Regions from separate parts of the Cellulomonas gilvus ATCC 13127 genome, predicted to be linked through region 1. Evidence: predicted binding sites of a transcription regulator. Region 1 holds the regulator's gene; the other holds the start of a gene.
The links. Region 1 encodes HrcA, which represses chaperone genes, less so after heat shock. Its sites were predicted from a motif close to TTNGCACTCGNNNNNNNCGAGTGCNAA; they were not measured.

Region 1 (7,459 bases):
CGTGCAGGGGTCCCCGTGGGGGTCGTCTCGGCCATGTGCTCGGCGTGCGCCGTGGCTCCTTCGTGGATCGGTCTCGACGGTCGGTGGTCCGTCCCGCCGATCCTACGTGCCGGGGCCACGCCTTTCCCGGCCGCGCCCGGCGCGCGGTCCGGGGGCCAGCAGACGACGATGGACGCGAGGGCGGACGTTGGTCCTGGGAGCTTGTCCACGATCCGGGACAACACTGGGGAGACCGACCGGGCAACGGGGCCCGGTCGTTCGCATGGAGGTGCGCCGTGGTGGGTTACGTGTGGGACTTCAGCGAAGGCGACAAGGACGCCAAGGACCTCCTGGGCGGCAAGGGGGCCGGTCTCGCGGAGATGACCCGCCTGGGCCTGCCGGTGCCGCCGGGGTTCACGATCACGACGCAGGCGTGCCGCGAGTACATGCGGGACGGGCACGTGCCGGCCGAGCTGCGGGTCGAGGTCACCATGGCGATGCGCCGCCTCGAGGACGCGATGCAACGGCACTTCGGCGACCCGGCCGACCCGCTGCTCGTCTCGGTCCGCTCGGGGGCCAAGTTCTCCATGCCGGGCATGATGGAGACCGTCCTGGACGTGGGGCTCAACGACCTCACGGTGCACGGCCTCGCGTCGTTCACCGGTGACGAGCGGTTCGCGTGGGACTCCTACCGCCGCCTCATCCAGATGTTCGGCCGGACGGTGCTCGGCATCGCGGGCGAGGAGTTCTCCGACGCGCTCGACAAGGCCAAGGCCGCCCGCGGCGTGGCGACCGACGTCGAGCTCGGCACCGACGACCTGCGCGACCTCGTGGGCGCGTACAAGGCGATCGTGCACGAGCAGACCGGCCGGGACTTCCCGCAGTCGCCGCGCGAGCAGCTCGACCTGGCGATCTCGGCGGTGTTCGACTCCTGGAACACCGAACGTGCGCGGCTGTACCGGCGCAAGGAGCGCATCGCCGACGACCTGGGCACCGCGGTCAACGTGTGCGCGATGGTGTTCGGCAACCTGGGCCCCACCTCGGGCACGGGCGTCGCGTTCACACGCGACCCCGCGACCGGCCGCTCGGGCGTCTACGGCGACTACCTGGCCAACGCGCAGGGCGAGGACGTGGTCGCGGGCATCCGGAACACCTCGGGCCTGACCGAGCTCGAACGTCTGGACCCCGAGGCGTACGGCGAGCTCCGGCGTGCGATGCGCCGCCTCGAGACGCACTACCGCGACCTGTGCGACATCGAGTTCACGGTCGAGCGCGGCCGGCTCTGGATGCTGCAGACCCGCGTGGGCAAGCGCACCGCACCGGCGGCGTTCCGCGTGGCCGTCCAGCTGGTCGACGAGCACCTCATCACGCTCGACGAGGCGCTCGACCGCGTCACGGGCGCGCAGCTCTCGCAGCTGCTGTTCCCGCAGTTCGACGCGGACGCGGACCGCGACCTGCTCGCGCGCGGCATGGCCGCGTCACCGGGCGCGGCCGTGGGCATGGCGGTGTTCGACTCGACGACCGCGCAGGCCTGGGCCGCCGAGGGCAAGGACGTGATCCTGGTCCGCCGCGAGACCAACCCCGACGACCTGGGCGGCATGATCGCCGCGCAGGGCGTGCTGACGGCGCGCGGCGGCAAGACGTCGCACGCCGCGGTCGTCGCGCGTGGCATGGGCCGCACGTGCGTGGTCGGCGCCGAGTCGATCGAGGTGGACCCCGTGGCACGCCGCATGCACGCCGCGGGCCGCACGGTGCACGAGGGCGAGGTCATCGCGATCGACGGCACCACGGGTCAGGTGTTCCTGGGCGCCGTCCCCGTCAAGCCGTCGCCGGTCAGCTGCTACCTCGACGAGGGCCTGGAGGCCGCGCTCGCCCAGGCCGACGACGACGAGACGCGCGAGCTCGTCGTCGCGGTCGACCGCCTGCTCACGCACGCGGACGACGTGCGCCGGCTGCGCGTCCGGGCCAACGCCGACACGCCGCAGGACGCGGCGCGCGCCCGCCGGCTCGGCGCGCAGGGCATCGGACTGTGCCGCACCGAGCACATGTTCCTCGGGGAGCGCCGCGTGCTGGTCGAGCGCGTGGTGCTGGCCGCGGACGACGGCGAGCGGCAGGCCGCGCTCGACGCGCTCCTGCCGGTGCAGCGCGAGGACTTCGTGGGCCTGCTGCACGAGATGGACGGCCTGCCCACCACCATCCGGCTGCTCGACCCGCCGCTGCACGAGTTCCTCCCGGACCTGACCGAGCTGTCGGTCAAGGTCGCGCTCGCCGCCGCGCGCGGTGAGGAGGACCCGCACGACGTCACGCTGCTGGGTGCGGTCCGCCGCATGCACGAGGCCAACCCGATGCTGGGCCTGCGCGGCGTGCGGCTGGGCCTGGTGATCCCCGGGCTCTTCGCGTTGCAGATCCGGGCGGTGTGCGAGGCGACCGCTCGCCTGCTCGCGCAGGGCGCGTCGCCGCGGCCCGAGATCATGGTGCCGCTGGTCGGCTCGGTGCAGGAGCTGCGCCTGGTCCGCGAGGAGGCGCTGCGCATCATGGCCGAGGTGAGCCAGGAGACCGGGCAGCAGCTCGACCTCCCGGTGGGCTGCATGATCGAGCTGCCGCGTGCGGCGCTCACCGCGGACCGCCTGGCCGGCGAGGCGCAGTTCTTCTCGTTCGGCACGAACGACCTCACGCAGACCACGTGGGGCTTCTCACGCGACGACGTCGAGGGCGCGTTCTTCGCGCAGTACACCGCCAACGGCGTGCTCGCGGTGTCGCCGTTCGAGACCGTCGACGTGCGCGGTGTGGGCCGCCTGGTCAAGATCGCGGTCGAGGAGGGCCGCGCAGCCCGGCCCGACCTGCACCTGGGCGTGTGCGGCGAGCACGGCGGCGACCCGGAGTCGATCCGGTTCTTCCACCAGGCCGGGCTCGACTACGTCTCCTGCTCCCCGTTCCGCGTGCCGGTGGCCCGCCTCGAGGCCGGCCGCGCGGCGGTGAGCTCGCTGGCGGACACCCGCTGAGGTGCCCGAGCGGCGCCGGTCCGGGAGGTCGTGCTCACGGACCGGCGCCGCGGTCACATCCGGCGCAGGGTGCGGTGTCAGGACCAGCGGGACAGGCGGGTCGCCAGGAGCGCGAGCGCCACGGGTCCCGCGGTGGACGTGCGCAGCACGTGCGGGCCGAGCCGCACCGGGTGCGCGCCCGCCTGCGTCAGACGGGCGAGCTCGTCGTCGCCGATGCCACCCTCCGGGCCGACGACGACGAGCACGTCGCCCGCGGCGGGCAACGGGGCGTCGGCGAGCGGCGTCGTCGCCTCCTCGTGCAGCACGAGGACCGCTCCCCCGCCGGCCACCACGTCGGCGGTCCGCGCCGCGAGCGCGCGCGAGTCGAGCGCCGTCTCGACGTCGGGGACCCACGCGCGGCGCGCCTGCTTGGCAGCCGTGCGCACCGTGCCGAGCCAGCGCTGCCGCGACCGGGCGGCACGCTCGCCGCGCCACACCACGACCGAGCGCTCCGCCTGCCACGGCACCACGCCGTCCACGCCCACCTCGGTCGCGGCCTCGATCGCGAGCTCGTCGCGGTCGCCCTTGGCGAGCGCCTGCACTAGGACCAGCCGGACCTCGGGCTCCGGTTCGCGCAGCACGTGCTCGGCGCGCAGCAGCACACCCTGCGCGTGCACGTCGGCCACCACGCCGACCAGGCGCACGCCCCGGCCGTCGACCACGTCCACGCGCTCACCCGGACCTCGGCGCTGCACGACACCCGCGTGCCGGCCCTCGGCGCCGTCGAGCAGGAACGTGTCCCCCGCCGCGACGTCGTCGAGCCGCCCCGGCTCGACGACGAACACGGGCGCGGTCATCGACCCGCGAGCTTGTCGCGCAGCTTGCCGAACACGCCCTGGTGGTGCGCGGCCAGCCGCGCGTCGGGACGCTCCTCGCCGCGCAGCGCCGCGAGGCGCCGCAGCAGCTCGGCCTGCTCGTCGTCCAGGTCCGTGGGCACCTCGACGTCGACGTGCACGTGCAGGTCGCCGCGTCCGCCCACGTGCAGGTGCCCGACCCCGAGCCCGCGCAGCGTGACGACCTGCTCGGGCTGCGTGCCCGGGCGCAGGTCGATCTCCTGCGGGCCGTCGAGCGTCTCGAGCGTGAGCACCGTCCCGAGCGCGGCCGCGGTCATGGGCACCGACAGCGTCGCGCGCAGGTCGTCGCCGTCGCGTGTGAACACCTCGTGCCGGCGCTCGCGCACCTCGAGGTACACGTCGCCCGCCGGGCCACCGGCCGGGCCGACCTCGCCCTGGCCCGTGAGCCGGATGCGCGTGCCGGTGTCGACGCCCGCGGGCACGTCCACCGCGAGCGTGCGGCGCGAGCGCACGCGGCCCTCGCCCGCGCACTCGGTGCACGGCTCGGGGATCGTGGTGCCGAACCCGTGGCACGCCGCGCACGGCTGGTTCGTCATGACCTGGCCCAGGAACGAGCGCGCGACGCGCTGGACCATGCCGAGCCCGTGGCACACCTCGCACGTGCGCGGGGACGTGCCCGGCGCGCAGCACGTGCCCGTGCAGGTGGGGCACACCACCGCGGTGTCGACCTGGATCTCGCGGTGCGTGCCGAACGTCACGTCCGCCAGGTCCAGGTCGAGGCGCACCAGCGCGTCCTGGCCGCGGCGCGCGCGCGGGATCGGTCCGCGCTGCGCGGACGCACCCGTGGCCGCGCCGAAGAACGTCTCGAAGATGTCCTGGAACCCGAACCCGCCGCCCATGCCGCCGCCGGGCGAGGACGGGTCGGAGCCCAGGTCGTACTGGCGCCGCTTGTCCGGGTTGCCGAGGACCTCGTACGCACGCGAGACGTCCTTGAACCGCTCCTCGGCCTTCGGGTCGGCGCCCGCGACGTCGGGGTGGTGCTCGCGCGCGAGCTTGCGGTACGCCTTCTTGATCTGCTCGGTCGTGGCGTCACGCGGGACGCCCAGCACCTCGTAGTAGTCGGTCATGCGCTCGCTTTCCTGGCGGGCTCGTCGGGGTCACGCGGCCGTGACCCCCGCGTGGTGCGGGATCGGGTGGTCAGCCCGCAAGGATGCGGGTGAGGTACCGGGCGACGGCGCGCACCGACGCCATCGTGCCCGGGTAGTCCATGCGGAGCGGGCCGATCGCGCCGACGCGGGCGATCGCGCCGCCCTCGTCGCCGTACCCGCTGGTCACGAAGCTCGTCTCGACCAGGCCGTCGTGCCGGGTCTCGCGGCCGATGCGGACCGTGACGGTCGCGGCGTCCTCGGCCATGTCGCTCAGCAGGCGCAGCAGCACCACCTGCTCCTCGAGCGCCTCGAGCACCGGGCCGATGCTGCGCGCGAAGTCCTGGTTGCCCCCACGGGCCAGGTTGGCCGTGCCGGCGAGCACGACGCGCTCCTCGCTCTCCTGCGCGAGCGTCTCGGCCACGACGGCCACGACCTGCCGCAGCAGCGGGCCGTCGTCCACCGCGAGCGTGTCCGCGAGGTCCTCGACGACCGTGCGCAGCTCGGCCAGGCGGCGGCCCGCGACGTGCGCGTTGAGCGTGGTGCGCAGCCGCGTGACGACCTCCTCGTCGACCTCGGCGTCCGCCTCGATCGTCCGCTGCTCGACGCGGCCGGTGTCCGTGATGAGCACCACCAGCAGGTGCCGCGCGCCCACGGGGACGAGCTCGATGTGCCGCAGCGCCGAGCGGCGCAGCGACGGGTACTGCACCACGGCGACCTGGTGCGTCAGCTGCGCGAGCAGGCGCACCGCGCGCGCCACGACGTCGTCCAGGTCCACCGCGTCCTCGAGGAACTGCCCGATCGCGCGCTTCTCGGGCGCCGAGAGCGGCTTCACGGTCGCCAGGCGGTCGACGAACATGCGGTAGCCCTTGTCCGTGGGCACGCGGCCCGCGGACGTGTGGGGCTGGGCGATGTAGCCGCCCTCCTCGAGCGCCGCCATGTCGTTGCGGATCGTCGCGGGCGAGACGCCCAGGTGGTGCCGCTCGACCAGCGCGCGCGAACCCACGGGCTCGCTCGTCTGGACGTAGTCCTCGACGATCGCGCGGAGCACGTCGAGCCGACGGTCGTCGCTCATCCGCTGCCTCCTCATGCCTCGCTGGGTAGCACTCACCCCTGCCGAGTGCCAATCGTACGACGACCGCGCGCAGGCTCGCCGGTCGCCATCGGGCCGGCCCCGCAGGCGTGTCGCGCGAGGCGTCGGTTGCCGCCACCTAGGGTGGCGGACCGCAGGAGACGGCGGACGGATCGGAGACGGGCGGATGGATCGGTACGGGTCGGACGTGCTGGGCGGGGGCCGGGCCGAGCACCACCGGGCGCCGCGGGTCTCGCGCCCGCAGGCGGCCGAGCGCGGTCTCGTCGTCGAGGAGGTCACCACCGGGTGGGTGGGCGCCGTCGTGCGCGTCGAGAAGTCCGGCGGGCAGCACGTGGTCGTGCTCGAGGACAGACGTGGCCGGACGCGCACGTTCCCGCTGGGTCCCGGGTTCTGGGTGGACGGCGAGCCCGTGCTGCTCACCGCGCCCGTCACGACGACCGCGCCCCGCGCACCCGAGCGCACCGCGTCGGGCTCGCGTGCCGTGCACGGCGCGGCCGCGCGCGTGGCCCGCGGCAGCCGCATCTGGGTCGAGGGCCGGCACGACGCCGAGCTCGTCGAGAAGGTCTGGGGCGACGACCTGCGTCTCGAGGGCGTCGTCGTCGAGCTGCTCGACGGCGTCGACCACCTGCTCGACGCCGTGCGGGACTTCGCGCCGGAGCCGGGCCGCCGCGTGGGCGTGCTGGTGGACCACCTGCTGCCCGGCACCAAGGAGTCCCGGATCGCGCAGGAGGCGATGCGCACGGCACCCGCAGGCACCGTCCTGGTGCTGGGTCACCCCTACGTCGACGTCTGGCAGGCGGTACGCCCGCAGCGCGTGGGGCTGACCGCCTGGCCCACGATCGAGCGGGGCACCGAGTGGAAGCACGGGATCCTGCGCGAGCTGGGCTGGCCCGCCGACGACCAGGCCGACGTCGCGCGCGCCTGGAAGAAGATCCTGGGCTCGGTGCGCTCCTACGCCGATCTCGAGCCGGCTCTGCTCGGCCGGGTCGAGGAGCTGATCGACTTCGTCACCGCCTGAGCACGCAGGGCCCCGCACCGAGCGGTGCGGGGCCCTGCGTGACGTCGGCGCGTGGGTCAGGCCGCGACCGGCTCGTGGGTCAGGCGGCGGTAGACGTACGCCTGCGCGAGCAGGCCCACCGGGAGCGCGACGAGCGCACCGATGCCGCACGCGAGCGAGCCCACCGCGTTGGCCACGATCAGGCCGAGGAACGTCAGTCCCGCGGTCGCGAGGTTGTTCTTGACCAGCTCGAACGACGCCTTGACGGCATCCACCGGTCCCAGCCCGCGGTCGATCGCGTAGTACAGCGTGAACTGCAGGAACAGTGCCGCGGCGATTCCGGGCAGGTAGAACAGCGCGCACCCCACCGCGGTGAGGATCGCGACCAGCAGCGACGTCAGCACGACGCC
Region 2 (7,459 bases), 900 kb from region 1:
GGTCGAGCGGCTCGGCAACTTCCTCGCGTCGTACCGCCAGTGACCTGACGGGCCGTCGGCGTCAGGACGCGGCGAACCGGGCGTGGACGGTCGACTCGACCGTGATGTCCTCGGGCTTGAGCTCGAGCCCGCCGCCGTCGGCCTCCTTGGCCGCGCCGCGCGTCATCGCGATGCCCGCCTCGGCGGGCACGGGCCGGCTCTGGTCGCCCAGCATGCCCGGCTCGGCGAGCGCGACCGCGCGCACGTCGCTCAGCCCGAGCGCACCGGCGTAGACGCGGGCGCGCGCCACGGCGTCGGCCACCGCACGCTCGCGCGCGTCCACGACGAGGCGGCGGCGCGTCAGATCGGTCAGCGCCCACCGCACGCCGTGCACGGTGACGCCGTCGAGCGCGGCGACCTGCTCCACCCAGTCGGCCAGCCGTGCGAGGTCGGAGAACTTGACCTCGAGCTGCACGCTCGCGTGGTGCACCATCGCCAGCTGCTTGCCCTGGTTGTTCCACGGCCGCTGCCCCCACACGCTCAGCCGCTGCGAGGACCACCACGTGACGGGCCCGGCGGACGGGTCGTGCAGCGCACGGACCTGCTCGACCAGGCGCGCGTGGGCCTGCGTCGTGCGGCGCACCACGTCGTCCCGGCCGGGTCCCTCGAACCCGACCGCGAGCGTGACGGTGCCGCGCTCCGCGGGGTGGTGGTGCGTGAATCGGCCTTCGACGGTGACGACGGTCTCCTGCACACGCCGAGGCTAGCTGTACTGACGCGCCGCGCACGACGAACGGGCCGGTCGCCCGAAGGTGACCGGCCCGTCCTGGGTCGTGCTGCCGGGTGCGTCAGCGCCCGGCGGGTGGAGCGGGGTGACTCAGAAGCCGCCGCCGAAGTCCTCGCCACCGCCGGCGGGGGCCGCGGGGGCCTTCTCCGGCTTGTCGGCCACGACGGCCTCGGTGGTGAGGAACAGCGCCGCGATCGACGACGCGTTCTGCAGCGCCGAGCGCGTGACCTTGACCGGGTCGTTGACGCCCGCGGCCAGCAGGTCCTCGTACGTGTTGGTCGCGGCGTTGAGGCCGTGGCCGGTGGGGAGGTTGCGCACCTTCTCAGCCACGACGCCGCCCTCGAGACCGGCGTTGATCGCGATCTGCTTGAGCGGGGCCTCGATCGCGAGCTTCACGATCTGCGCACCGGTCGCCTCGTCGCCCTCGAGCGAGAGGTTCTCGAACGCCGTCTTGCCGGCCTGGATGAGCGCGACGCCACCACCGGCGACGATGCCCTCCTCGACGGCCGCCTTGGCGTTGCGCACGGCGTCCTCGATGCGGTGCTTGCGCTCCTTGAGCTCGACCTCGGTCGCCGCACCCGCCTTGATGACGGCCACGCCGCCCGCGAGCTTGGCGAGGCGCTCCTGGAGCTTCTCGCGGTCGTAGTCCGAGTCGGAGTTGTCGATCTCGGCGCGGATCTGGGCCACGCGGCCGGCGATCTGCGCGGCGTCGCCCGTGCCCTCGACGATCGTGGTCTCGTCCTTGGTCACGACGATCTTGCGCGCCGTGCCGAGGACCTCGAGGCCCACGGTGTCGAGCTTGAGGCCGACGGTCTCCGAGACGACCTGACCACCCGTGAGGATGGCCATGTCCTGCAGCATCGCCTTGCGGCGGTCGCCGAAGCCGGGGGCCTTGACGGCGACCGACTTGAACAGGCCACGGATCTTGTTGACGACGAGCGTGGCCAGGGCCTCGCCCTCGACGTCCTCGGCGATGATGAACAGCGGCTTGCCGGCCTGGATGACCTTCTCCAGCAGCGGCAGCAGGTCCTTGACGTTCGAGATCTTCGACTCGACGAGCAGGACGTACGCGTCCTCGAGGACCGCCTCCTGGCGCTCCGGGTCGGTCACGAAGTACGCCGACAGGAAGCCCTTGTCGAAGCGCATGCCCTCGGTGAGCTCGAGCTCGAGGCCGAGCGCGTTGGACTCCTCGACGGTGATGACGCCTTCCTTGCCCACCTTGTCGAGGGCCTCGGCGATGAGCTCGCCGATCGCGGTGTCACCGGCGGAGATGGCGGCCGTGGCGGCGATCTCCTCCTTGGTCTCGACCTCCTTGGCCTGGGCCAGGAGCTGCTCCGTCACGGCGTCGACGGCCTTCTCGATGCCGCGCTTGAGCGCGATCGGGTTGGCGCCGGCTGCGACGTTGCGCAGGCCCTCGCGCACGAGCGCCTGGGCGAGGACCGTGGCCGTCGTGGTGCCGTCACCGGCGACGTCGTCGGTCTTCTTGGCGACCTCCTTGACGAGCTCCGCGCCGATCTTCTCGAACGGGTCCTCGAGGTCGATCTCCTTGGCGATGGAGACGCCGTCGTTGGTGATCGTCGGCGCGCCCCACTTCTTGTCGAGCACGACGTTGCGGCCCTTGGGGCCGAGCGTGACCTTGACGGTGTCGGCGAGGACGTTCAGACCCCGCTCGATGCCGCGACGGGCCTCCTCGTTGAAGGCAATGATCTTGGCCATGTGGCGAGCGATCCTTCGTTCGGTTCGGGTCGGCCGGGGGTGCCCGCGACGGACGACGACGAGCCGCGCGGTCAGGTTCCCGCGAGCCCGCCGTCTCACCTGACGGCCGGGTGGTTCTGTCACTCTCCACCGGAGAGTGCTAAGTCCAATGGTTAGCACTCGACCCCCCGGAGTGCAAGGCGCGTGCGCGGTAGGGTGCCGCTCGTGCCTGGTGACGACGCCCGCACCACCCGCCGCGTGCGCCGGGTGCGACTGCGCGCGCTGCTGGTCGGCGGCGGCACCGCCTGGGCGGTGCTGGCGGTCGCGCTGCCGCCCGCCGCGCTCGAGGCGCCGGCCGTCGCGCAGGAGGCGCCCCGCTCGTCGTTCGCGGTGGTCGAGCTGTACCAGGACGGCGTGGGCCTGGCCCCCGACGGCTCGGTCGCGCAGGTCCCGGCGGGCACGGCCGGCGCGTACCTCGAGGGCACGCGGGTGCTCGACCCGCGCGTCGCGCACCTGAGCGCGGTGCTCGACGGCGGGCAGGCGGCGCCCGGGCTGACCGCCGCACGCACCCTGGCCGACGAGCAGCGCGCGTGGCTCGCGGTCGGCACGGTCCCCGGTGCGGGTGGCCCGCACGAGGACATGGCGCGCACGGCGCTGCTCGACCTGCGCACGCTGCTGCTGCCCGACGGCGCGCTGGTCGCCGGGTGGTCGCCGCGGTGGCGCTACGTGTGGCCACGGGACGCCGCGTTCGGTGCCGTGGCGCTCGCCCGCACGGGCCACCTGACCGACGCGCTCGAGATCCTGGACTTCCTGGGCCGCGTGCAGGACGCCGACGGCGGATTCGAGGCGCGCTACCTGCCCGACGGCTCGGGCCCGCCGGACGACCGCCGCGCGCAGACCGACGGCCAGGGCTGGGCGATGTGGGCCGCGGGCCAGGTGCTCGCGCAGGTGCCGGCGGGTCCGGTGCGCACGTCGGTCGCACTGCGCCTGACCCCGCTGGTGGCGCGCGCGGTGGAGGCCACGCTCGCGCAGCTCGGCCCGGACGGCCTGCCGCCGGCGTCGCCCGACTACTGGGAGAAGGACGAGCACGCGCTCACGCTGGGCACGGTCGCGCCGCTGGTCGGGGGCCTCGAGCAGGCGGGGGTGGTGCTGACGGCGGCAGGGGACGTGACGCGCGCGACCACGGCCGCCGCCGCGGCGGCCGACCTGCGCCGCGTGACCGTCGCCCGGTTCGGGCCGGACTACGCGCGGTACGCGGCGGACCAGCCCGGCGGCGCCGGGCTGGACGCGGCCGCGGCGTTCGTCGGCGCACCGTTCTGGGCCCAGCCCGCCCCCGGGGCGCCCGAGGCGCGCGTCACGGCCGCCGCGCAGATGCGGCGCCCGGTGGGCCTGGCGCCCGCGGGCCAGTGGCGTGACGACGGCATCACGTGGACGCCGCAGACGTCGCTGTTCGCGTGGGTCGCGGCCGAGAACGGCGACGACGAGGCGGCCCGGGCCTGGCTGGACGCGATCGACGCGCACCGCACCGGCTCGGGGTCGATCCCCGAGAAGATCCTGGCCGACGGGCGGCCGGCGGCCGTGGCGCCGCTCGCGTGGAGCGCCGCCAACGTGCTTCTGGCGCTCGACGCGCTCGACCGTTGACGCCCGCCCCGCGGCGCGCGCGTCAGGTCAGGACGGGAGCGCCTGCGTGAGCACGACGCTGATGCCGTCGGCCGCCTGCGCGGCGTCGAGCACCACGGTCGTGAGCCCGAGCGACGACGCGACCAGGTCCGCGGTCGCCTTGTCCGCATCGGTCGCGTAGAACACGGTCGAGGTCGCCGGCGCGGTCCCGCCGAAGTTGTCGGCCGTGACGTTGGTGAAGCCCGCGGCCTCGACCTTCCCGGCCGCGGTGGCCGCCAGCCCCTGGATGCCGGCGGCGTTGTAGACGACGACGGGAGCGCTCAGGTTCGCCTCGGGCGCGTCCTCGGTCTCGGTGGGCTCCGCCGACGCCTCGTCGGACTCGCTGTCCGTGGGCTTGCCCGTGGTGCTCTTCGTGGGGGCCGCCGACGTCGTCGTGTCCTCGTTCGCCCCGGGTGCCGCGGGCGCGTCGTTCCCCCGCGAGACGTACGTGACGGCGCCGTAGGCCACGGCCACGGCGATCACGGGGATGACGAGGAACGGCCACCATCGGCTCCACGCCGAACGCGGCGCGCGGTGCACGCCGCGGGGGGACGTGGGGTCCGGGGGCGCGTCGAACTCGTCGTCCGGGTAGGGGTAGTCGGCCTTGCTCACGGCAGGAAGGCTATCTGCCCGGGCTGGCTGGTCCCGCCACGAGGGCGGTTTGGGGCGTGTCCCGGCGCGGCGTCACCCGTGCGGGAGGGTGGATCAGCCCTCGGCGCCCAGCCGGCGTGCGGTGCGCGCACGCTGCCGCGACGAGCGCATCCGGCGCAGCCGCTTGACCAGCATCGGGTCGTGCGCGAGGGCCGCGGGGTCGTCGATCAGCGCGTTCAGGACCTGGTAGTACCGCGTGGCCGACAGGTCGAACAGCTCGCGGATCGCCTGCTCCTTGGCACCCGCGTACTTCCACCACTGGCGCTCGAACGCGAGGATCGCGGCGTCCCGCTCGCTCAGCCCATCGGCCGGCGAGGGCGACGACGGCTGCTCGGTCAGCAGGGCGGCGGACTCCATGGCGGCCATGCTAGGCCCCGAACCACACCGGTGTCATTCGCCCGCCCGGGCGTCGCGCGCCACACGCGCGCCGCTCCCGCGCACACCCGGCGACGGCCCGCGCAGTAGGGTCCGGCGCGTGGACGGAGCACTGCGCGACCTGGTCGCACCGGACTGGGCGGACGCGCTCGCACCCGTGCAGGACCAGCTGCGGGCCGCGGGCCGCTTCCTGCGCGACGAGGTCGCGGCGGGACGCGCGTACCTGCCCGCACCCGACGCGATCCTGCGGGCGTTCGCGCGGCCGATGGCCGAGGTCCGCGTGCTCGTCGTCGGCCAGGACCCCTACCCCACGCCCGGCCACCCGATGGGCCTGTCGTTCTCGGTGCAGCCCGACGTCCGGCCCGTGCCGCGCTCGCTCGCCAACATCTTCGACGAGCTGGTCGCGGACGTGGGTGTCCCGCGCCCGAGCAGCGGGGACCTGACCCCGTGGGCGGACCAGGGCGTGATGCTGCTCAACCGCGTGCTGACCGTGCGCCCGGGGGCACCGGCGTCGCACCGCGGCAAGGGCTGGGAGGCCGTGACCGCACAGGCCATCGCCGCGCTGGTGGGGCGCGGTGGGCCGCTGGTGGCGATCCTGTGGGGCCGCGACGCGCAGGCGCTGCGCCCCGCGCTCGGCACCGTGCCGTCGGTCGAGTCGGCCCACCCGAGCCCGTTGTCGGCACGGCGCGGCTTCTTCGGGTCGCGGCCGTTCTCGCGCGTGAACGCGCTGCTGGAGGCCCAGGGCGGCGACCCGGTGGACTGGCGCCTGCCCTGACGGGCCACGCGCGCGGGGCCCGAACCGGTGCCCCGCGTCGGCGCGCGGAGGCACAATGTGGCGGTGCAGCCGACCACCCCGCCCTGGACCCGCTACGTCGCGATCGGCGACTCGTTCACGGAGGGTCTGTGGGACGCGCCCGACGGGGACGGCGGTCCGGACCGGCCCGACGCGCCGCTGCGCGGCTGGGCGGACCTGCTGGCCGCGCACCTGTCCACGCGCCGGCAGGCGGCCGGTGAGCCCGCGCTCGAGTACGCCAACCTAGCGGTCCGCGGACGGCTCCTGCGCCCGATCCTCACCGACCAGGTGCCCGCGGCCATGGGCCTGCAGCCGGACCTGGTGAGCCTGGTGGGCGGCGGCAACGACATCCTGCGGCCGGCCGCCGACGTCGACCGGCTCGCGCGGGACCTCGAGGCCGCGGTCGTGCGGCTGCGTCGCGCCGGCATCGACGTGCTGCTCGGCACGGGCGTGGACGCCGCCGGGAGCCCGCTGGTCAAGGCCACCCGCTCGCGAGTCGGCGTGTACAACGCCCACATCTGGTCGATCGCCCGGCGGCACGGCGCGCACGTCGTCGACCTGTGGGGCATGCGCTCGCTGCTCGACTGGCGCATGTGGCACGAGGACCGCATCCACCTCACCACCGAGGGCCACGCCCGCGTGGCGCAGGCCGCGCTCGTCGGACTGGGCCTGACGCCCGACGACGAGCGCTGGGACGACCCGCTGGCGCCGCAGCCGCCCGCACCGCGCCTGGACCGGCTGCGGGGCGACGCGCAGTGGGTCCGCACGCACGTCTACCCGTGGGCCACCCGCCGCCTGCGCGGACGCTCGTCGGGCGACACGCGGACCGCCAAGCGCCCGCACCCCGAGCCGGTCACCGCCGACTGACGGCTCAGGAGCAGGCCAGCCCGGTCATGCCCGCGCGGTTCTCGTAGAGGCGCAGGTAGACGTCCGCGCCACCCGCGGCCCAGCCGGGGGCGTACAGCTTGGCGGTGGGCAGGTTGCTGCACGCCCACCCGGGGACCACGCCGGCGAGCGTGCCCCCGCCGTAGCCGGACGTCGACCACACCCACGTGGCCGGGATGTCCGTGGCCGCGGCGAAGTTCGCGGTCACCTCGATGAGCTCGTTGCCGCCCGTCGAGGCCGTGGGCGCAAAGACCGTCACGTACAGGTGGTCGGTGCGCTGGCCCACGGGCTTGCCGTCGCCGTTGCTCGCCCATCGGATGCCCGTCACGGTGCACGGCTTCCCGGCGACGACGGCCTTGGACGTCGCGTTGACCACGCGGCACGTCCCGAAGTCGGACCACGTCCCCGTGGTGACGGCCGCGGTGCCGAAGCCCGCGTTCGTCCAGGCCGCGCTCGTCGGCCTGGCCGCACCACCCAGCAGCGCGGCGGCCGTCAGCAGCACCGCCACCAGGACGACCACCCACGCGGCGGGGCGCCGGACCAGCGCGGTCACGACGCGGTCCCCAGGACGCCGACCGTGAGCGTCACGGCCTTGTTCGCGCACACCGCGGCCGGCGCGGTGGCGGGCATCGTCA

Region 2: groL (chaperonin GroEL) is a predicted target of HrcA. The motif match lies at 2,635-2,661, and genes of this name have one in related genera.

Annotation. Positions count from the first base shown of each region.
Region 1 covers NC_015671.1:1,359,390-1,366,848, reverse strand. The annotation lists gene CELGI_RS06275 (PhoH family protein) at 1-35, opposite strand, end outside; gene ppdK (pyruvate, phosphate dikinase) at 276-2,981, shown strand; gene CELGI_RS06265 (16S rRNA (uracil(1498)-N(3))-methyltransferase) at 3,059-3,817, opposite strand; gene dnaJ (molecular chaperone DnaJ) at 3,814-4,941, opposite strand; gene hrcA (heat-inducible transcriptional repressor HrcA) at 5,012-6,034, opposite strand; gene CELGI_RS06250 (DUF3097 domain-containing protein) at 6,219-7,070, shown strand; gene CELGI_RS06245 (hypothetical protein) at 7,127-7,459, opposite strand, start outside.
Region 2 covers NC_015671.1:463,608-471,066, reverse strand. The annotation lists gene CELGI_RS02165 (pyridoxal phosphate-dependent aminotransferase) at 1-43, shown strand, start outside; gene CELGI_RS02160 (SIMPL domain-containing protein) at 62-733, opposite strand; gene groL (chaperonin GroEL) at 857-2,482, opposite strand; gene CELGI_RS02150 (glycoside hydrolase family 15) at 2,687-4,102, shown strand; gene CELGI_RS02145 (LytR C-terminal domain-containing protein) at 4,130-4,732, opposite strand; gene CELGI_RS02140 (DUF3263 domain-containing protein) at 4,826-5,128, opposite strand; gene CELGI_RS02135 (uracil-DNA glycosylase) at 5,247-5,921, shown strand; gene CELGI_RS02130 (SGNH/GDSL hydrolase family protein) at 5,979-6,806, shown strand; gene CELGI_RS02125 (hypothetical protein) at 6,811-7,377, opposite strand; gene CELGI_RS02120 (hypothetical protein) at 7,374-7,459, opposite strand, start outside.